DNA from 3 places in the Qipengyuania sp. genome. Region 1 is predicted to be linked to each of the others. Evidence: predicted binding sites of a transcription regulator. Region 1 holds the regulator's gene; each other region holds the start of a gene.

The links. Region 1 encodes LexA, which represses DNA repair genes until DNA is damaged. Its sites were predicted from a motif close to GTTCCNCNCTTGTTCT; they were not measured.
Region 2: ACQY4G_RS12065 (putative DNA modification/repair radical SAM protein) is a predicted target of LexA. The motif match lies at 3,673-3,688, and genes of this name have one in related genera.
Region 3: ACQY4G_RS14325 (ATP-dependent helicase) is a predicted target of LexA. The motif match lies at 3,752-3,767, and genes of this name have one in related genera.

Annotation. Positions count from the first base shown of each region.
Region 1 covers NZ_OZ255844.1:2,694,854-2,701,617, reverse strand. Annotated here, with positions in the region: gene ACQY4G_RS13220 (ComEC/Rec2 family competence protein) at 1-2,054, shown strand, start outside; gene lexA (transcriptional repressor LexA) at 2,075-2,764, opposite strand; gene trpC (indole-3-glycerol phosphate synthase TrpC) at 2,912-3,697, opposite strand; gene trpD (anthranilate phosphoribosyltransferase) at 3,699-4,691, opposite strand; gene ACQY4G_RS13200 (anthranilate synthase component II) at 4,688-5,302, opposite strand; gene pip (prolyl aminopeptidase) at 5,378-6,340, opposite strand; gene ACQY4G_RS13190 (phosphodiester glycosidase family protein) at 6,337-6,764, opposite strand, start outside.
Region 2 covers NZ_OZ255844.1:2,461,816-2,468,579, forward strand. Annotated here, with positions in the region: gene ACQY4G_RS12045 (pyridoxamine 5'-phosphate oxidase family protein) at 1-325, opposite strand, end outside; gene ACQY4G_RS12050 (hypothetical protein) at 508-1,257, shown strand; gene ACQY4G_RS12055 (Y-family DNA polymerase) at 1,323-2,828, shown strand; gene ACQY4G_RS12060 (phosphoribosyl-AMP cyclohydrolase) at 2,882-3,472, opposite strand; gene ACQY4G_RS12065 (putative DNA modification/repair radical SAM protein) at 3,691-4,935, shown strand; gene ACQY4G_RS12070 (UdgX family uracil-DNA binding protein) at 5,027-6,475, shown strand; gene ACQY4G_RS12075 (error-prone DNA polymerase) at 6,598-6,764, shown strand, end outside.
Region 3 covers NZ_OZ255844.1:2,926,449-2,933,212, forward strand. Annotated here, with positions in the region: gene ACQY4G_RS14295 (AmpG family muropeptide MFS transporter) at 1-10, opposite strand, end outside; gene ACQY4G_RS14300 (aromatic ring-hydroxylating oxygenase subunit alpha) at 82-1,245, shown strand; gene ACQY4G_RS14305 (pseudouridine synthase) at 1,264-2,031, shown strand; gene rsmD (16S rRNA (guanine(966)-N(2))-methyltransferase RsmD) at 2,028-2,582, shown strand; gene ACQY4G_RS14315 (hypothetical protein) at 2,644-3,045, opposite strand; gene ACQY4G_RS14320 (hypothetical protein) at 3,322-3,627, opposite strand; gene ACQY4G_RS14325 (ATP-dependent helicase) at 3,775-6,084, shown strand; gene ACQY4G_RS14330 (DEAD/DEAH box helicase) at 6,129-6,764, opposite strand, start outside.

The sequences.
Region 1 (6,764 bases):
CCGCTGCGGAATTCGATCGCGGACCGTGGCTGGTGGTCGCCTTCGCAGCCGGGATCGGGTTCTGGTTCTATCTCGGCACCCCCTGGCAATGGCTGGCGGTCATGGCAGGCGGAGTCGCCGCGGCGATGCTGGCGTTGGCCACATGGCGGAGCGACGAGCGCCGCGTCTATACGCTTACTGCGGCGCTCTCGGTCGGGCTGGCCTTGGCAGCAGGGACCGCCCTGGTCTGGGCGCGTTCGGCGATGGTCGGTGCGGAACCGATACCCCATCCGCGCTTCGAACTAATCGATGGCCGCATCCTGGAACGCGAGGAGCAACCTGCAGAAGACCGCGTGCGCCTTGTCCTTGCGGCGCGCGATGCCGAGAGCGGACGCGCGGTTGCCTATCGCGTCAACCTTCCGGTCGATGCGGATCGCAGGATTTTCCGCGAAGGCGCCCGTATCCGCCTTGCGGCGCGCCTGATGCCGCCGTCGCCGCCGATCGTGCCAGGCGCCTACAATTTCGCGCGGCGTGCTTGGTTCGAGGGGCTGTCGGCAACCGGTTCGGTGGTGGGCGCGGTAGAATTGGTGGAGCCGCCACCGCCGGCGGAGTTATCTCTGGCGTCGATCCAGCGGCACCTGTCTGCGCATGTGCGCGCCAACCTCGGAGGCACCTCGGGTGCAATCGCCGCGACACTGGCCAGCGGCGACCGCGGCGCGATCCCCGAAGCCGACGAGGAGGCGATGCGCGATTCCGGGCTGACGCATCTGCTGTCGATCAGCGGTTTGCATGTCAGCGCAATCATTGCGGCGACCTACCTCGTCGCACTCAAGTTGCTCGCGCTGTGGCCTTGGCTCACTTTGCGCGTGCGCTTGCCCCTGGTCGCGGCGGGCGCGGCGGCATTGGCAGGGATCGGCTATACGCTGCTGACCGGTGCCGAGGTTCCGACCGTGCGCAGCTGCATCGGAGCCTTGTTGGTGCTTGTCGCCCTGGCGCTGGGGCGCGAGCCGCTGTCATTGCGAATGGTCGCGATCGCGGCGGGCGTGGTGCTCGCGCTGTGGCCGGAATCCCTGGTCGGGCCGAGCTTCCAGATGAGTTTCGCTGCGGTGATCGCGATCGTAGCGTTGCACAATGTCCAGCGGATAAGGGACTTTCTGGCGCCGCGCGAGGAGAGCTGGGTGCGGCGCTTTGGCAGGCGGGCAGCCATATTGTTCCTGACCGGGCTGGTGATCGAGCTGGCGTTGATGCCGATCGTGCTTTTCCACTTCCATCGTGCCGGTGTCTACGGCGCGGCGGCCAACCTGATCGCCATTCCGTTGGTGACTTTCGTATCCATGCCATTGGTAGCGCTGGCCTTGCTCCTCGATCTCGCAGGCGCGGGAGCCCCGGCATGGTGGCTCGTCGGACAGTCGCTCGACCTCTTGCTGGCCATCGCGCACTTCTTTGCCGAGCAGCCGGGTTCGGTAAAGCTTGCCCCGCGGATCGGTATGGGGGCGATGGTGCTCTACTTAGCTGGGGCGCTTTGGCTGGCTTTCTGGCAGGGCGGAGCCCGGCTTTGGGGACTCGCGCCGGTTGCGGTCGCTGCAGGAATGATGGCGACGGCGCCCGTGCCCGATATTCTCATTACCCGTGACGGGCGCGATATCGGCGTTGCGAACGAAGACGAACGCTTGCTGGTTTTGCGGGACAGCGAGGGCGGTTATGCGCGGGACAACCTTCTCGAGCTGGCAGGGACCGACCTTGTACCGATCCCGCTATCGCAATGGCCACGCAGCAAGTGTAGTGCCGAATTCTGCACGCTGTCGATTGCTCGGGAAGGGCGCGACTGGTCGATACTGGTCGCCCGCAACCGCGATCTCGTCGCAGAGCGAGCTTTGGCAGCGGCCTGCCGAAATTCCGATATCGTGGTCGCCGACCGTTTTCTGCCGCGAAGTTGCAAACCGCGCTGGCTCAAGGCCGACCGGCGGTTCCTCGATCGCGAGGGCGGTACTGCGATCTATCTGGATGCACCGCGCATCGAAACCGTTGCGCAGGACGAGGGCGAGCATGGCTGGTGGCGCGCATCCGCCCGCTGAGAACCGCGGGGCAATGCCCGTCAGTGATAGCGCCGCAGCAGCCCTGCGAGCTTGCCCTGAACCTGCACGCGGTGCGGTTCGTAGACTTGCGGCTCGTAAGCGCCATTGGCGGGATCGAGCACGACCCGTCCACCATCCTTGCGCAGATACTTGAGCGTCGCTTCCTCATTATCGACCAGTGCCACTACGATCTCGCCGTCGCGTGCGCTGTCGGCGCGTTTCACCAGCGCGTAATCGCCATCGAAAATGCCCGCCTCGATCATCGAGTCGCCCGAGACCTCGAGCGCATAATGTTCGCCGGGGCCGAGCAGGGCGGCAGGAACCGGCATGCTCGACTGCCCTTCGATCGCCTCGATCGGCGCGCCGGCGGCAATCCGGCCATGGAGCGGTACGTCGATTATGTCGTTCGCAGGATCAGGCGCGACGGCTTTCGCGGGCATGGCGGCGCTGACAGGATCGTTCGCCGGAGCAGGCCTCGGCGTGCCCATCACTGCATCCTCGGGCAGTTTGACGACTTCGAGCGCGCGGGCGCGATTGGGCAGGCGGCGAATGAAGCCGCGTTCCTCGAGCGCGGAAATCAACCGGTGAACGCCCGATTTGCTCTTGAGGTCGAGCGCTTCCTTCATCTCCTCGAAACTCGGCGAAATGCCGGTCTCTTCCAGCCGCTGCTGGATGAAGCGGATCAATTCGTGCTGCTTGGCGGTCAGCATGTTGCGCACTCCCGTTTCGCCTGTTCACAAACCTGTGAACGAATGCGGAACAAGTAAGCAACCTGATTCGCCAGGTCAAGCAATAGCGTCATTTTCGAACGGTTTGCGGTGGAACAATTGTTCCCGGTTCGGTCCGGCGTGGAGAGTTCAACCGCCAAGCAGCGCTCTCGTCGCTGCCTCGACATCGGCCTGGCGCATCAGGCTTTCTCCGACGAGGAAACTGCGCACTCCCGAGCGTGCCAGACGCTCGCAATCGGCATGGGTGGCAATTCCGCTTTCGCCGACCAGAAGGGCATTGTGAGGCGCGATCGCGGCCAGCGTTTCGGTGTTCGCGAGATCGGTGGTGAAGGTCTTGAGATCGCGATTGTTCACCCCGATCAATCGCGACTGGAGACAGGTTGCACGCTCTAGTTCGGTGCGATCGTGAACTTCGACCAGCACGTCCATCTTGTGTTCGATCGCCGCCGCTTCGATCTCGACCATCGCGCCGTCCTCGAGTGCAGCAACGATGATCAGGATCGCATCGGCACCGATTGCCCGGGCTTCGGCGACCTGCCACGGATCGACCATGAAATCCTTGCGCAGGACGGGCAGGGCGCAGGCCGCGCGGGCTTCGACCAGATAGTCCTCGTGCCCCTCGAAATAGGGCGCATCGGTCAGCACAGAGAGGCACGCAGCGCCGCCCGCTGCATAGGCGTGGGCATGGTCGGCGGGGCGGAAATCTTTGCGTATCAGACCCTTGGAGGGAGATGCTTTCTTGATCTCTGCGATCAGCCCGAAGCCCTCGGCTTGTGCTCGCGAAAGAGCTGCTTGGAACCCGCGGGGGGCGGTTTGTTCCTTGGCTAGGGCTTCGAGATCGGCAAGCGAGCGGCGCGCCTTGCGTGCAGCCACTTCCTCGCGCTTGGTCGCGCAGATTTCCTCCAGCTTGTTCATGTCACGCGGCCATTGCGATCCAGTTGCCGAGCAGAGCCTTGGCCTTGCCCGAATCCAGCGCTTCTGCAGCGATCTCGGCACCTTCGGTCCAGTCGTCGGTACGATCGGCGACCATCAGCGTGGCAGCGGCATTGAAAAGAACGGCATCGCGATAGGGACCCGGAGTACCGCTGAGCAGTGCCTCCAGCGCGCGCGCATTGTGGTCCGGATCGCCGCCGCGAATGGCTTCGACAGGTGCGTGCGGTAGATTGGCCTGAACCGCGACCACCCGACGCATTTCGAATTCGTTGCCCTTAACATCGGCCAGTTCATTGCCGCCCGCGAGGCTCAACTCGTCGAGCCCCTCGTCCCCCGATGCGATGAAGGTGCGATCGGTCCCCAGCTTGGCCTTTGCCGCAGCGTAGATCGGCACATAGGCGGGCCGCGCGATGCCGATGAGCTGGCGACGCACACCGGCAGGGTTCGACAGCGGACCCATAAGATTGAAGATCGTACGCACGCCCAATTTCTGGCGAATGGGCTGGATCCGCCCCATCGCCGGATGATGGTTCTTGGCGAAAAGGAAACAAATCCCCAGTTCCGCCAGGGTCTTCTCGGCGCTTCTTCCCGCCGCTTCCATGTCGAGACCGAGCGCCTCCAGCGTGTCGGCCGCGCCCGATTTGCTGCTGGCCGCGCGATTGCCGTGTTTGGCAACGGGCACGCCGCAGGCAGCGACGACCAGGCTGACCGCTGTCGACACATTGAGCGTGTGATGGCCGTCGCCGCCGGTGCCGCAACAATCCACCGTCCCTTCGGGCGCATCGACCGGGATCAGCCGCGCGCGCAACGCTCGCGCCGCCCCGGCGATCTCGTCAGAGGTTTCGCTCCGCGCCGACATGTCGACGAGAAACCTCGCGATGTCCTCGTCTGACGTTTCGCCATCGAGAATCCAGCCAAAGACCTCTTCGGCCTCCTGCTCGCCAAGGTGCTGCTTTGCGTCGGGAAGTCGTTTCATGCCGGGACCTTGGCGGCGATACCGCAGATGTCGAGGAAGTTGGCGAGCAGCGCGTGACCGTGCTCGGTGGCAATGCTTTCTGGGTGGAACTGGACGCCGTGGATCGGCAGCTCGCTGTGGCGAAAGCCCATCACGCTGCTGCCGTCGAGGCCGGGCGTCTCGCTGGTGGCGTTGATTTCGAGGCAATCGGGAATGTTCTCGACCACCAGCGAATGATAGCGCGTCGCCGTGAAGGGCGAGGGCAGGCCGGCAAAGACCCCGTTGGCATCATGCGTCACCGGTGACGTCTTGCCGTGCATCAGCCCGCCACGGACGACCCGCCCACCGAAATGCTGGCCGATGGACTGATGGCCGAGACACACGCCGAGTAGCGGCTTGCCTGCATCGGCGCACGCCGCCACGAGGTCGAGGCTGACCCCCGCCTCGTTCGGCGTGCAGGGGCCGGGCGAGATCAGAAAGCCCGCGTGATCTGTGGCCAGCGCCTCACTCGCCGAAATGGCGTCATTGCGCACCACCTCCACACTCGCGCCCATTTCCATGAGATAGTGGACGAGATTGAAGGTGAAGCTGTCGTAATTGTCGATTACGAGGATGGTGCGAGTGTCGGTCATTCGTGGCGTCAATGAAGCTCTGGCGCCGTGCTTTCAAGCAAGGAAAGCTGCGAGAGGCGAAACGTCAACGTGGCGTTACGCCCGCTTGCCGGCCAGCTGGTCGGTCGCGCGGACCAGGCCGTCGACGATACCGGGCTCGCTGGCGCTGTGTCCGGCGTCGTCCACCATCCACAACTCGGCTTCGGGCCAGGCCTTTTTCAGAGCCCAGGCAGCACTTGGCGGAGTGCAGATGTCATGGCGGCCCTGCACGATGATTCCGGGAATACCGGACAGCCTCCCGACCTTCCCGAGCAACTCGTTCTCCTCGAGGAAGAACCCCTCGAGAAAGAACTTGGCGCAGATCCGTGCGAAGGGAACCGCCTTGGCCGGATCGCCGAAGCTTTCGAGCAGGGATTCGTTGGGCAGCAGCGTAGCGACATGGCCTTCCCACAGCGACCATTCGCGCGCCGCCGCCAGCCGTGTGGCCTCGTCCTCGCTCGTCAGTCGATTGTAGTAAGCGCGCACGAGATCGCCCCGCTCCGGTTCGGGGATGAGGCCGATGAACTCGTCCCACTGCTCGGCCATGATTTCGCTTGCGCCGTAGCCGTAGAGCCAAGTCTTTTCCTGCTCGCGCGCTAGGAACACGCCGCGCAGCACGAGTTCGCTGACACGTTCGGGATATTTCTCCGCATAGGCCAGGGCGAGGGTCGAACCCCAGCTGCCTCCGAATGCCTGCCATTTTTCGTGACCGCACATCTCGCGCAAACGCTCGATGTCCTCGACGATCCGCCAGGTATCGTTGTGCTCGATCTCGGCGAAGGGTAGCGACTTGCCGCAGCCGCGCTGGTCGAACAGCAGCACGTCGTAGAGCTCCGGATCCCACTGGCGACGATGGTCGGGCGACATGCCGCCGCCGGGACCTCCGTGGAGGAAAACCGCAGGCTTCGCGCCCCTGGTGCCGACCCGCTCCCAATGGAGTGAATGGCCTTCGCCGACATCGAGCATGCCGGTTTCGAAGGGTTCGATCTCGGGATAGAGCGTGCGGCGGGCTTCGGTCATTCGGAGGCCTTCTTCTTGACGACGACGATGGGACCGATGGGCGCCCCCGTGTCGAGCCGGTCGGTGGAGGGGTTCCACATCAGCGAGACGTTTCCATCGAGGAACAGCGCGTTCTTGACGTCCAGCTCGTCCTTGTAGAACCGGGCGAGCTTGCCGAAAGAGATCGGCGCGTTCGATATCACGAAATGCGCTCGGCCATCGTCATCGACGCCGACGGCGTTGCGGACCAGGCGAGAAGGCCCGTCATGCGTGATCGTGGGGTGAATTTTGCCGTCGATAACCAGCATCGGTCCCGACTGGGTGCCGAATTCCGGGCGTTCAGTGACATTCGCCAGGAAGCTGTCGGTACTGCGGACAACCCATTCGCCGCCGCTGCCGTAGAACACGCCATTGGGCTTCATGTGGAAATTGCCCTCGCCATCGG
Region 2 (6,764 bases), 230 kb from region 1:
CATCGTACCAGGCCTCGACGAAATTGTTCCAGAACTGGTCGAAGCGTTGCTTGCTGGTCTCGACGGAAAGCATGCCGTCGAAACGAGCGAACATGTCGTGATCCTTGCCGGCGAAGCTGGCGGTGGCCTTACCCAGCTTGGCGAAGCTGCTGCCCTTGCTGGTGAAGAACCAGATTGCGCTGTTTGCGTCCTTGTCGAGCTGGGCGGTCATCGGCACCGAAGTGTCCGATTGTCCGTCGAGTTCGAGGAAGAGAAACGGCGAGTCGGCCAGCGCCAGCCAAAATTTCTCCTTCAGCGCGTCGGGATTGCCTGCGGAATATTTCATGGGTGACGTCCTTTCGTGATAGCGTTTGTTTTTCAAACGGCTGCTAGGGCGCGGATGTTCCTTCGGTTGCGCTGGGGCGGGGTGATGGAAGGACGAATTGCGAATCGATCCGATATGGAACATAATGAGAACGAATGAGTCGTTCCCCTATGTCCCGACCAGAGCTTGCCTCATTGCCGTTCATGGCCTTCGAAGACGTCGCTGCGCTGTCTGCGCGGCGCAACGCACGCTGGCGACCGGGGTTGGCGGCAAATCAGGGGCTGGCGCTGCACAACGAAGTCTTTGCTTCCTCGTGCGAGGGGGTGGGGGCGGCTGCGGCATTGGCCCTGGCGCTCGACGATTGGCGCAGCCTGCCGTGCGAGGATGTAGGCGAAGCGCAGGATCGGCGCAGCGTACTGTGGGTCCAGACGCGCGAGGCAGTGCGGCGGGTCGGACGTCCCTACCGTGCGGGATTGCCCGAAGAATTGCAGGCGCGGGTCATCCATGTGCTGGCGGAGAAGGCGGAAGATGCGCTCTTCGCGCTCGAGGAAGGGTTGCGCTGCCGTGATCTGGCCTTCGTGGTGGGGGAGGTTGCGGGCAATCCCAAGCCGCTCGATCTCACCGCCTCGCGCCGCCTGACGCTGGCGAGCGAGAAGCACGGCGTGCCGCTTTTTCTCGTCCGGATCGATGCGGCGCGCGACCTGTCCTCTGCACGCATGCGGTGGGAGATAACCTCGGCCCCCTCGCTGTCGCCGCACTGGAATGCGCAGGCTCCCGGGGCGCCGCGCTGGCGGGCCGAACTGTTCCGTGCGCGTTCGCATGCGCCGGGCGAGTGGGTGCTGGCTGAGGAGCAGGGCTCTCTCACCGCGAGCAAGGCCCGGCGCGAGGCCGACGAAGCGGTGGCCGACTGGACGGCGGGATTGTGCCTGCGACACCCGCCGCGCCGGGCGTGAGCGTGCCGCCTGCGGGCGTATCGCGTTCCCGCCGCATCCTGTCGATCTGGCTTCCCGCGCTGGCGATGGATCGCTGGAGCATGGCGATGGGCGAGAGCGGTGCTGCCCTCGATGCCGGGCCGCTCGTGCTGATCGGCGATACCGCGCATGGGCCGCGGATCGAGGCGGTCAATCGCGCCGGGGCTGCTGCCGGTGCGCGTAGGGGCATGATGCTCGCCGATGCGCGCACGCTTTGTCCCGAAATCGCCACCGCGCCTTCCGATCCGGCGGGCGATCTGACTTTCCTCGAAGATCTCGCCATCTGGGCGCAGCGTTGGGGGCCGTGGTCGGCGCTCGATGCGCCCGACGGCCTGCTGGTCGACGTGACTTCGGTACCGCATCTCTTTGGTGGCGAGAAACATCTGCTGGCCGATGTCCACGAGGCCTTCGCCAAGCGCCGACTGTCCATCCGCGCCGCCATCGCGCCTACCGCCGGTGCAGCCTGGGCGCTGGCGCACTACGGCCCCGATGCCGCGATCGTGGAGGGGCACGATGCGATCGAGCGGGCCTTGGCCGACCTGCCCGTGGCCGCGCTTCGCCTCGACGAGGACGTGGTCACGGTGCTGCGCCGCCTCGGCCTCAAACGCATGGGCGAGATCGCCACCATTGGGCGCGATGCGATCCAGCGGCGGTTCCGCAACCGCAAATCGCCCGCCGCCAATCCCCTGATCCGCCTCGACCAGCTGCTCGGTCGCGTGCCCGAGCCGCTGCTGCCCGTCGTCCCGCAACAGATGCCGCTGGTCCAGCGACGGCTGTTGGAGCCGATCCGCTATCGGGCATTGCTCGACCGGGTGGTGGCCGACCTTGCCGCGGATATGGCGCGCGAACTCGAAGGGCAGGGGCAGGGTGCGCGGCGACTCGAACTGCAGCTGTGGCGAGTCGATGGCGAGGTGGTGGTGCGCCGTCTCGAAATGGCCGCCGCCACGCGCGATCCGGCGCATATCGTCCGCCTGTTCGCCGCACGTCTCGACGATATCGACGCAGGGTTCGGGATCGAGATGCTGCGCCTGCGCGCCAGCTGGGCCGAGCCGCTTGCTCTGGAGCAGAGCGATATCGAGACCGCGGCGGAGACCCGGGGCACCAGCCTTGCCGCCTGTATCGACCGGCTGACGGTCCGTCTTGGCGCGAAGGCGGTCAGTCGCCCGGTGCCCTTCGCCAGCTATATCCCCGAGCGCGCGCAGCGCTGGCTGCCGCCGCTCGAACCCGAACCGGCTTCGCAGGGGCAATTGGCCTTCCATGCGCGGCCGCTCAAGCTGCTCGATAATCCCGAGAAGATCGCGGTGCTTTATGCAACGCCCGACGGCCATCCTCAGCGCTTTCGCTGGCGCGGCGGGGTGCATGAGGTTGCGCGGGTGGAAGGGCCCGAGCGCATCGCGCCCGAATGGTGGCGCGAACGGGGCGGGGCACGTCTGCGCGATTATTACCGGATCGAAGATGGGGAAGGGCGGCGCTACTGGATTTATCGCCAGGGTATCATCGGTGATGGGCGCGGCGGTGCGCCCGACTGGTACCTGCAGGGATTGTGTGCCTGAGACGAAAAGAAAGGGCCGCCCCGAAGAGCGGCCCTTGGCGTGAAAAACTCCGATCAGTTCGCGCTGTAGGGCAGCGAGCTGTGATGGAGCACGATCTTGAGCTCGCCGTCATCGCCGCGCTCATAGGCGAAGGAATATTCCACCTTCGTGTCGCTGCCATCGGTACCGGTGAAATAGTAATTGCCCATCGCCACGGCCATGTCACCGCTGTCGGAAATGACCGTGCCGTTATTTTCCCAGCGAACCCCGGTATAGGGTGCGATGGCGAAACCGCCGTCTTCGGTCCCTTCGGTGCCGACGAAATAGCTGAGCGCCTCGCCGTCATTCTCGCGGAACTGATCCTCCGCAGCCAGCGTGGGCTTGAACAGGATCGTCTGGTCGTCGCCATAGGCATAGTGCGTGGCGATGTGTTCCTGCGCGCGGGCGCGATAGTCGCCTTCTTCGGTGTAGGTCTGGCCGATGGCCACGATGCCTTCGCCCCAGGCCTGCTGCGCCGCTTCGACCTCGGCTTCGGTAATGGGGTCGGCTGCTGCCGCCGTTTCGGCGGTTGCACTGCCGTCTCCGGCTTCCGTGGTCGTTTCGCTGCATGCAGCAAGAGCCAGCGAGCTGCCGGCAAGGATAGTCGTAAGCAAGATCTTGGTCATGTCTTTCCCTTCTCAGGATTGATTGACGCCCGGATGGGCACCGAAGGGCAGCATGTGAGAATATGGCTAACCCCCCAGTATACGTCCGACATCACGAGCAGAAGCTCGCCAGAGGGGCCCGGTCCGCGTCGCATTTACGCGCGAATCGAATTTCGGTTCCCGTCGAACGAATAGCTTTTGATATTGGCGAATCCTGCTGCGGAACATATAAGGAACGAATGTCCGCGCGAACCATCCTCCAGAAGCTCGAAATTCTCGCCGATGCGGCGAAATACGATGCATCGTGCGCCTCGTCGGGCACGGCCAAGCGCAATTCGATGGGCGGGAAGGGGATCGGCTCGACCGAGGGGATGGGCATCTGCCACGCCTATGCGCCCGATGGCCGCTGTATCAGCCTGCTCAAGATACTGCTGACCAACCACTGCATTTTCGATTGCCACTACTGCATCAACCGCAAGAGTTCGAACGTGGCGCGCGCGCGGTTCACGCCGCAGGAGGTGGTCGACCTCACATTGGCCTTCTACCGGCGCAATTATATCGAGGGGCTGTTCCTGTCCTCGGGCATCGTGAAGAGCTCGAACCACACGATGGAACAGCTGGTGGAAGTCGCGCGCATCCTGCGGGAAGAGCACGATTTTCGCGGCTATATCCATCTCAAGACCATCCCCGAGGCGGATGCAGAGATCGTCCACCAGGCGGGGCTTTATGCCGATCGCGTGTCGATCAATGTCGAACTGCCGACCGACAGCGGGCTTACCCGTCTCGCGCCCGACAAGGATGCGCGCCAGATCGAAGGCGCGATGGGGAAGGTCAAAAGCGACATTACCGAGCTGAAAGACGCGCACAAAAGATTCAAGCACGCTCCACGCTTCGCGCCGGCGGGCCAGTCGACCCAGATGATCGTCGGGGCCGATGCGGCGAGCGATGCGGACATCGTCGGCAAGGCCAGCAGGCTTTACGACAGCTTCGGTTTGCGCCGGGTCTACTACAGCGCCTTCTCGCCGATCCCTGATGCCAGCGCGGTGCTGCCGCTGAAACGCCCGCCGCTGATCCGCGAACACAGGCTCTACCAGTCCGACTGGCTGATGCGCTTCTATGGCTACAAACCGGCCGAGGTGATGCAGGCGACCGAGGCGGACGGGAATTTGCCGCTCGATATCGACCCAAAACTCGCCTGGGCGCTCAAGTTTCGTGAGCAATTCCCGGTCGATGTGAACCGCGCGAGCAAGGAGCAATTGCTGCGCGTACCGGGACTTGGCGTGAAGGCGGTGGGCAGGATCCTCGCCAGCCGCCGCCACCGCAATTTGCGGCTCGACGATGTGGCGAGACTGACCCAGTCGATCGCCAAGGTGCGCCCCTTCGTCTGCACCGTCGACTGGCGGCCCGTGACCATCACCGACCGCGCCGACCTCAGGGGCCTGCTCGCGCCCAAAACCGAGCAGTTGGAGCTGTTTGCCGCATGAGGTTCGTTCTTTCCTTCCGTTCGTGTCGAGCGAAATCGAGACACTCTGCCCGAATGCCTCTCGACTGCGCTCGAGGCGAATGGAGGTGGCTATGACCGCGCTCCAACACGTCAAGCTCGGCACCTATTACGTGGTGCACCTGCCCGAACCGGACGATTTCGACTTCTGGCGCGAGCGGGCGCGCGCGCTGGTCCAATGCGAGGTCCCGCCCGATCGTATCGCCTGGGTCGAGCCGGGCGGCAGCGGCGATCTCTTTACGCACGGGGAGCGGCGCATGCCGGTACCGCCGGAGGAGGCTCGCCAGGTCCGCGCGAGCAAGCGCTTCGTGAGCCTGGCCCGCAACGCCATCCTCCATTCCGAGCCCGAACGTTTCGCGCTGCTCTTTCGCCTGCTGTGGCGGCTGCAGGCGACCCCGCGCATCATGGAGGACAAGGCCGACCCCGACGTGCGGCGGGTGGAAGACCTCGCCAGGAACGTGCGGCGAGACAGCCACAAAATGCGCGCCTTCGTCCGCTTCCGCCTGGTCGAGAACGAGGATGAGGATGGCGATGCGGGCGAGCATTACGTGGCCTGGTTCGAACCCGATCACCATATCCTGCGCGCCAATGCGGGTTTCTTCATGCGACGCTTTGCCAACATGCGCTGGTCGATCCTGACCCCGCGCGGGAGCCTGCATTGGGACGGTGAGACCATGTCCGAGGGCCCGCCCGCCGAGCGGAGCGATGCGCCCGGCGGCGATCCGATGGAGGACCTGTGGCGCAGCTATTACGCCTCGATCTTCAACCCCGCGCGGCTGAAGGTCGGCGCGATGCTCAAGGAAATGCCCAGGAAATACTGGAAGAACATGCCGGAGGCATCGCTCATCCCCGAGCTGGTGGCGGGCGCGCAGAAGCGGGAGAGCGCTATGGTTGAGAAAGGTGCGTTGGAGTTCGAGGAACGGCCCGACACGCTGGCAGCGATCGAGAAAGCCATCCACGCCTGCCGCAAGTGCCCCATCGGCCAACTCGACAACCATGCGGTGATGGGCGAGGGGCCGCAGGACGCAGCGCTAATGATCGTGGGCGAGCAACCGGGCGATCAGGAGGATCAGGCGGGGCGCCCCTTCGTCGGCCCGGCCGGGCAATTGCTCGATGTGCATCTGGAAAAGGCCGGGATCGACCGGCGCGGATCTTACGTCACCAATGCGGTGAAGCACTTCAAATATGTCCAGCGCGGCAAAAGGCGGCTGCACCAGAACCCGGGTGCGAAGGAGATCGACACTTGTCGCTGGTGGATCGAAAGCGAGCGCGCGATCGTGCAGCCGAATCTGGTGCTGGCGATGGGTACGAGTGCAGCGCGCGCGATTCTGGGCAAGACGGTGAGCATCTCGAAGGTGCGCGGCGCGCCGATCCCGCTGGAGGACGGCAGCGAATTGTGGGTCACCGCGCATCCCTCCTACCTGCTGCGCCTGGAGGGGCCTGCGCGAGAAGAACAGGCGCGCCTCTTCGATGCCGATCTCGCCGCGGTGCGCGCCCGGCTGGCGGAACTATCTGCGCCATGAAGCCCTTAATGTCCCTCGTCACCCCCGCGAAGGCGAGGGTCCAGCCAAGCTTTCGCCGATGCGCAAAGATGGATGGATCCCTGCCTTCGCAGGCATGACGGCGGCTTCGAGGCCCGTCCGCCATGCCCGAAAACAACCTCCAGATACCCAAGCGGACGATCGTGCTCGACCCGGACGGTATCGATGCGCCACCGCGCAGCCCGTTCGTCGAACTGGGCCTCGTCTCCTGCTTCAGCTTCCTGCGCGGGGCTTCGGATGCGGTCGATCTCGTGCTGCAGGCACGCAGGCT
Region 3 (6,764 bases), 230 kb from region 1:
CCGCGGCCATTCCCTAGCGTCCTTCCAATCCAGCGTATTTTTTGCGACACTAGCGGTGAGAGAGAGGAAGGAACAGGCGTCATGAGCGCTGTCGACACCAAACATCCCACAGGCCGCCCGACCGACGGCATGCTTGCGCTGGCCAAGGACATTGCCGAGGGTCGCAAGCGCGATGCGTCGGAAGCGACGACCGTCCCGGCAAGCGTCTATATCGATCCCGACTACTGGGCGCGCGAAAAGGCTGCGATCTACGATCGATTGCCGCAGATCCTGTGCCCCTCGGCCCTCTTGCCCGATCCCGGCATGGCGGTCCCGCACGATGCCACCGGTCGTCCGCTGCTCATCACGCGCGATGCGGAGGGCAAGGCGCATGTCTTCCTCAATGTGTGCCGTCATCGTGGCACAAGACTGGTCGAGGGCGAGGATGTGCAGTGTACCAAGAAGCTCGTCTGCCCCTACCACGCCTGGACCTATTCGGTTGACGGCCGCCTGCTCGCCCTGCCCCGCTCCGATACGTTTCCGCGCCTCGACAAGACCGGATATGGCCTCGTCGAGCTGCCGAGCAGCGAAACCGGCGGGCTGATCTGGTTCTGCCCGCAGGAAGAGACCGCGGACTTTTCCTATGCCGAAAAGCTTGGCGCCGATTTCGACGCGCTCGGCATGGGCGATCAGGTCCTGTTCCGCCGCAAGACGCATGAGGTCGCGGGAAACTGGAAGCTCATCATGGATGCCTTCCTGGAAAGCTACCATGTGACACGGCTTCACGCGCAGACCATCGGCCCGTTCTTCAAGGACGGCGCGACCAGCGGCGACATGATCGGGCCGCATTCGCGCAGCGCCGTCGGGCGGCTTGAGGAGATGGAAGGAATCGACCTGGAGGATATGGCCGCGCTGCGCCGCGTGGTGACCTATGCTTATCAGCTTCTCCCCGGCGCGCTGATCATCCCCAGCCCCGATTACATCAATGTCATGGTGATGATGCCGCAGGGGCACGACCGCACGCTGGTCGAGGATTTCATGCTCATTCCCGAGCACCCAGCGACCGACAAGGCGCGCGATCACTGGGAGCGCAGCTGGGCGCTGCTCGACGGCGGGGTTTTCGCCTCCGAGGATTTTCGCGCGGCCGAGCTCGGCCAGCAGGGTCTGGCGACCGGCGCGGTGCCGCATCTCACGCTCGGCACGATGGAAGGCGGTATCAGGCGCTACCACGAGACCGTCGAAGAGGCCTTGCGGGCTGCCAACTGAAGGCCTAGCTGCGCGGCCATGGCCGACAACCGACTACCCGAAGAAGGCGACCGGATCGCCAAGCTGCTCGCGCGTGCAGGTGTTGCCAGCCGCCGCGAGATCGAACGCATGATCGCCGACGGGCGCGTAGCGATCGACGGCAAGGTGCTCGACACGCCCGCAGTGAAGTTGACCAGCCTCAAAGGCGTAACGGTCGATGGCAAACCCGTCGGTAAGGTCGAGGAAACACGCCTGTTCGCCTTTCACAAGCCGGCCGGCATGCTGACCACCGAACACGACCCCAAGGGTCGAACGACGATCTACGCCGCCTTGCGCAACGCACTGCCCAAGGATGCAGGGCGCGTGATGCCGGTGGGTCGGCTGGACTACAACACCGAAGGCCTGCTGCTGCTGACCAATGACGGCGAGATGAAGCGCGCGATGGAACTGCCGTCGAGCGGCGTTCCGCGCACCTATCGCGCGCGTGCCTTCGGCGACGTGACGCAGGCAGATCTCGACAAGCTGATCGAAGGCATCGAGGTCGATGGTGTGCGCTACGGCCGGATCGAAGCCGATCTGGAACGTGGCTCGGGAAGGAACCGCTGGATCGAGTTGACCCTGCGCGAGGGCAAGAACCGCGAAGTACGGCGGGTGCTCGAACATCTCGGGCTGGAAGTGAACCGGCTCCTGCGGATCGGCTATGGCCCGTTCCACATCGGCGATCTTCCGCGCGGGCAGGCACTCGAAATCAAACGCGGCGACGTCATGGCCTTCAAGCGCGAACTGGCCCGCGGAGGACGCCGGTGAGAATCGTCGCGGGTGAATGGCGGGGGCGCAAACTTGCCGCACCCGCAGGCGAACTGACGCGGCCGACTGCCGACCGGACGCGCGAGACGCTGTTCAACATGCTGGCCAGCCGTCTGGGCAGTTTCGAGGGCCTTTCGGTGCTCGATCTCTTTGCGGGTTCGGGTGCACTGGGTCTCGAAGCGCTATCGCGAGGTGCAGCGTCGTGTCTTTTCGTCGAACAGGAAAGCGCGGCGATCAAGGCGATCAGGGCCAATATCGATGCGCTTGACGCCCGCCCGCGCGCCACGGTGCAGCAGGCATCGGTCATGTCGCTGGGTCCTGCCAAACAATCGCACGACCTGATCCTGCTCGACCCGCCCTATGATACGGGAGCGGGACAGGTCGCACTCGATCGCATGCTGCGGCTCGGCTGGATCGGTCAGGCCACATGGATCGCGCTCGAGACCGGTGCGAAGGAACAGATCGCCGTCAAGGGACTGGAAATCGTCAAGGATCGCCGCGTCGGCAAGGCCAAGCTCAGCCTGCTGAAACTGGCCGCCGACGCGGCTTAACCTATCTAACCTGTCGAGCCACCTATTGCGTCGGTTCGTCGACCTCGGGCGGTTCGCCCGCCTAGTCCGGCTTAGGCTTTTCATTGGCAGGCGGATCTGCCATCGGGTTTGCCTGCAAGCGACTCTCGATGATCGCCCAGGCTTCGTCCCGCCCGGCCTCGTCCATATCCGCGATTGCCAGGCGATCCCGGTCGGTCAGCTGCCAAAGCATGTCCTGTCGTTGCGGCGGAAGCGCCCAGTAATACGCCTGCACCTGCGGCGGCCAACGAAGAAACTCCGCCTGGCGCTCGGCGGGCCACGTGTCGACAATCGCCTGTTGGTCGGGCGAGAGCGGCACGTTCCCCGGCTCCGTAGGCAGCGGAGCTGGCTGAACTTGCGGAGCCGGCTCGGTATCCTGCGCCACTACGGGAATCGATATGGTGGCGAGCTGGCCACCGATGAAATACCAAAAAGTCTTACGCATGTGATCCTCCGCGGATTTCTACATGCGCGACGAACGCGACCCTGACCCTTCCCTTCAGGTGCTATCCTTATCGGTGGGGAGGAATAGCTGCGCAAGCCAGCGCCGGCCCCGACATCCTGCATTCTGAACGCTCCGGCGTCAGTCGTTCGAAATTCACGTCGGGTGGTCTCTTCCAGAGGTGGCACAAAAAGGGGCGGAGCCGCCATGGCAGCCCCGCCCCCTCCAAGCGCCGCGCTCTAACCCAGGTAAGAAGGGAGCGCGGGCGGAAAGCCGAGATTAGCTGTCCGGTTTTTCGGCCGGCAAGGGGCCTTCGATCTCGCTCGCCGGCTTGCCAGGCCAGTAGCTCAGCGGCCGGTTGCCCCATTTAAGCCCGGCGGCGCGCGGGTTGATGCAGCCGTCCTGATCGTCTTTCATGCAGACGTCATAGACCTTGCCATCGATCCGCACTTTTGTGGCTTGGCCCCTGGCGTTCGTTTCAACCACTTCCGGTGAATTGGCTTTCGTACCGTGATCGTCGGCAAAGGCAGGTGCGGCAGTCAGAGCAAGGCCCGATGCCGCGGCGATTGCAAATAGGGGCTTCATCGTATTCTCCCTTGAATTCGGCGATTTACGTGCCTTGCAACGCGGCGACGGTCCCTTGTGTTCCGACTGTCTGTCAGCGATTGCCTTCTGCGTATCCGTATGTCGCCTTGCGTCTGAGCGCCCTGTTCCCTAACTGTTCACGCCTCCATGTCTCTTCCCGAATCCCCCGATCAGACCGCCGAAACCGGCGACATTCCGCCCTACGCGGCCCGCCTCAATGCACCGCAGCGCGAGGCGGTGCTGACGACCGAGGGCCCCGTGCTGATGCTGGCCGGGGCCGGCACCGGCAAGACGGCGGCGCTGACCGCACGGCTGGCGCATCTCATCGCGACCCGCCGCGCCTGGCCGAGCGAAATCCTGTGCGTAACCTTCACCAACAAGGCCGCACGCGAGATGCGCGGGCGGGTCGGACGGCATATCGGCGATGCGGTCGAAGGCATGCCGTGGCTCGGCACCTTCCATTCGATCGGCGCGCGCATGCTGCGCCGCCATGCCGAGCTGGTCGGGCTGGAGAGCAATTACACGATCATCGACACCGACGATCAACTCCGCCTGCTCAAGCAGCTGATCCAGGAAAACGACCTCGACGAGAAACGCTGGCCCGCGCGCCAGCTCGCCGGGTTGATCGATCGCTGGAAGAATCGCGGCCTCAATCCCGGCGATCTCGATGCAGTGGAAAACGAAGCCTACGCCAATGGCAAGGGCGCGCAGTTCTACAAGCTGTACCAGGACCGGCTGAAGGCGCTCAATGCCTGCGATTTCGGCGACCTGCTGCTGCATATGCTCAATATCTTCCGCCAGCACCGCGACGTGCTGGAACAGTACCAACAGCGCTTCAAATACATCCTCGTCGACGAGTATCAGGACACCAACCAGGTTCAGTATTTGTGGCTGCGCCTCCTCGCGCAGACGCGCAAGAACATCTGCGTGGTGGGTGACGACGACCAGTCGATCTATTCATGGCGCGGCGCAGAAGTCGCAAATATCCTCAAGTTCGAAAAGGATTTTCCGGGCGCAGCGGTGATAAAGCTGGAGCAAAATTATCGCTCCACCCCGCAGATCCTCGCCGCCGCCTCGGGTCTGATCGATGCCAATAGCGAACGGCTCGGCAAGACGCTGTGGACCGAACTTCCGGCGGGTGAGAAGGTCCGCGTCATCGGCGTGTGGGATGCGCCCGAAGAAGCGCGCCGCGTCGGCGAGGAGATCGAGCGGCTCGAGGCTGAAGGTGCCCCGCTCGATCAGGTCGCGATCCTGGTTCGCGCGCAGTACCAGACCCGCGAATTCGAAGACCGCTTCATCCAGATCGGTCTCAATTACCGGATCGTCGGCGGCTTCCGTTTCTACGAACGCGCCGAAATTCGCGATGCGCTTGCCTATCTGCGCACCATCGCCCAGCCCGCCGACGACCTCGCCTTCGAACGTATTTACAACCAGCCCAAGCGCGGTCTCGGCGCTAAAACGCTCGAGGCCATGCGCCGCCATGCGCGTCGGACGCAGATGCCGCTCGCCGCGGCCAGCCTCGATCTGTGCGATAGCGACGAATTGCCCGCACGGGCGAAGAACAGCCTCGTCGGTCTGCTGGGCCAGTTCGTCCATTGGCGCGAGATGGCCGAGAAGGTCACGCCTTCCGAACTGCTGCGCACAGTGCTCGCCGAAAGCGGCTATGAAGACATGCTGCAGAAGGACCGCAGCCCCGAGAGCGCCGGGCGGCTGGAGAACCTCACGGAGCTTGCCCGCGCGATGGAAGAGTATGAGTCTCTCGGCGATTTCCTCGAGCATGTCAGCCTCGTGATGGACAATGACCGCGCCGACGAAGGCGAGAAGGTCACCATCATGACCATGCATGCGGCCAAGGGCCTCGAATTCGACCATGTCTTCCTGCCCGGCTGGGAAGAAGGCGTCTTTCCCAGCCAGCGGTCCATCGACGAAGGCGGGCTCGCCAGCCTCGAGGAAGAACGTCGTCTCGCCTATGTTGCGATCACGCGCGCCAAGCGCCGCTGCACGATCCTACACGCCGCGAACCGGCGCATCTACGGCCAATGGACAAGCTCGATCCCCAGCCGCTTCATCGAGGAACTGCCCGAGGAGCACATCAAGAGCGAAACCACCATGACCGGCGGGGCCTCGCTCTGGCGGGCGAATTGGAGCGAGACCGACGATCCCTTCGCGCATGTCTCGTCGAATCGCCCTGATCGCTCCGGCGCGCGCGGGCCGGGTTGGCAACGGGCATTATCGTCGGGTTACGACAGCACGCCCAAGCGGCTGGCCGAACCCGGTCGCAGCGCCGCGAGTTTCGCCGCCAAGCCGCGCAGCGACGTCGCCATCGGGGCGCGCGTGTTCCATGACAAGTTCGGCTATGGCTGCGTTACCGATCAGGAAGGCAACAAGCTGACCATCGAATTCGAGAAGGCGGGCGAAAAACGCGTTCTCGACAGCTTCGTGAAGCTGGCGGATTAGCAGCGGCGGACACGGGCGAACCGGTCCGCCGCCGCTAGGAGAACTCAGGTTGCCGAGACGTCGAGAAAGCCGGGGCGCGGGCCGTTCCATTCGCCCGGTGCGACAGGAGCCTCGTCCTCGTCCCGTTTTCGCCGCGGTGCGCGGTCGGCCTTGGCCTTGCGCGCGGGCTTTTCGCCCGCAGAATCTTCGCTGTGCTTCTTGCGGCTGCGCTTGGGCTTTTCGTCGGCTTTGTCTTCGGCTTCAGCTTCGGCAGCTTTCTCGACCAAATCGACCCGTACGTCCTCCTTGCCGAAGACCTTGATCTCGGCGCCGGTAAGCTTCTCGACATTCCCGATTGCTTCGGCATCTTCATCGGCGACAAAGGTGAAGGCGCGACCCTTGGCCCCTGCCCTGCCCGTCCGGCCGATGCGGTGGACATAATCGTCCGGATGCCACGGCGTGTCGAAATTGAAGACGTGGCTGACGCCCTTGATGTCGAGCCCGCGCGCCGCGACGTCGCTAGCTACGAGAATGTTGACCTCGCCCGCCTTGAACCGTTCGAGTTCCTTGATCCGGCTGGACTGGTCCATATCGCCATGGATCTCGCTGCTGCGAAAACCGTAGCTTTGCAGACTCTTATTGAGCTCGCGCACAGTCGTTTTGCGGTTGGCGAAGACAATCGCCGTTTCGATGTGATCGTT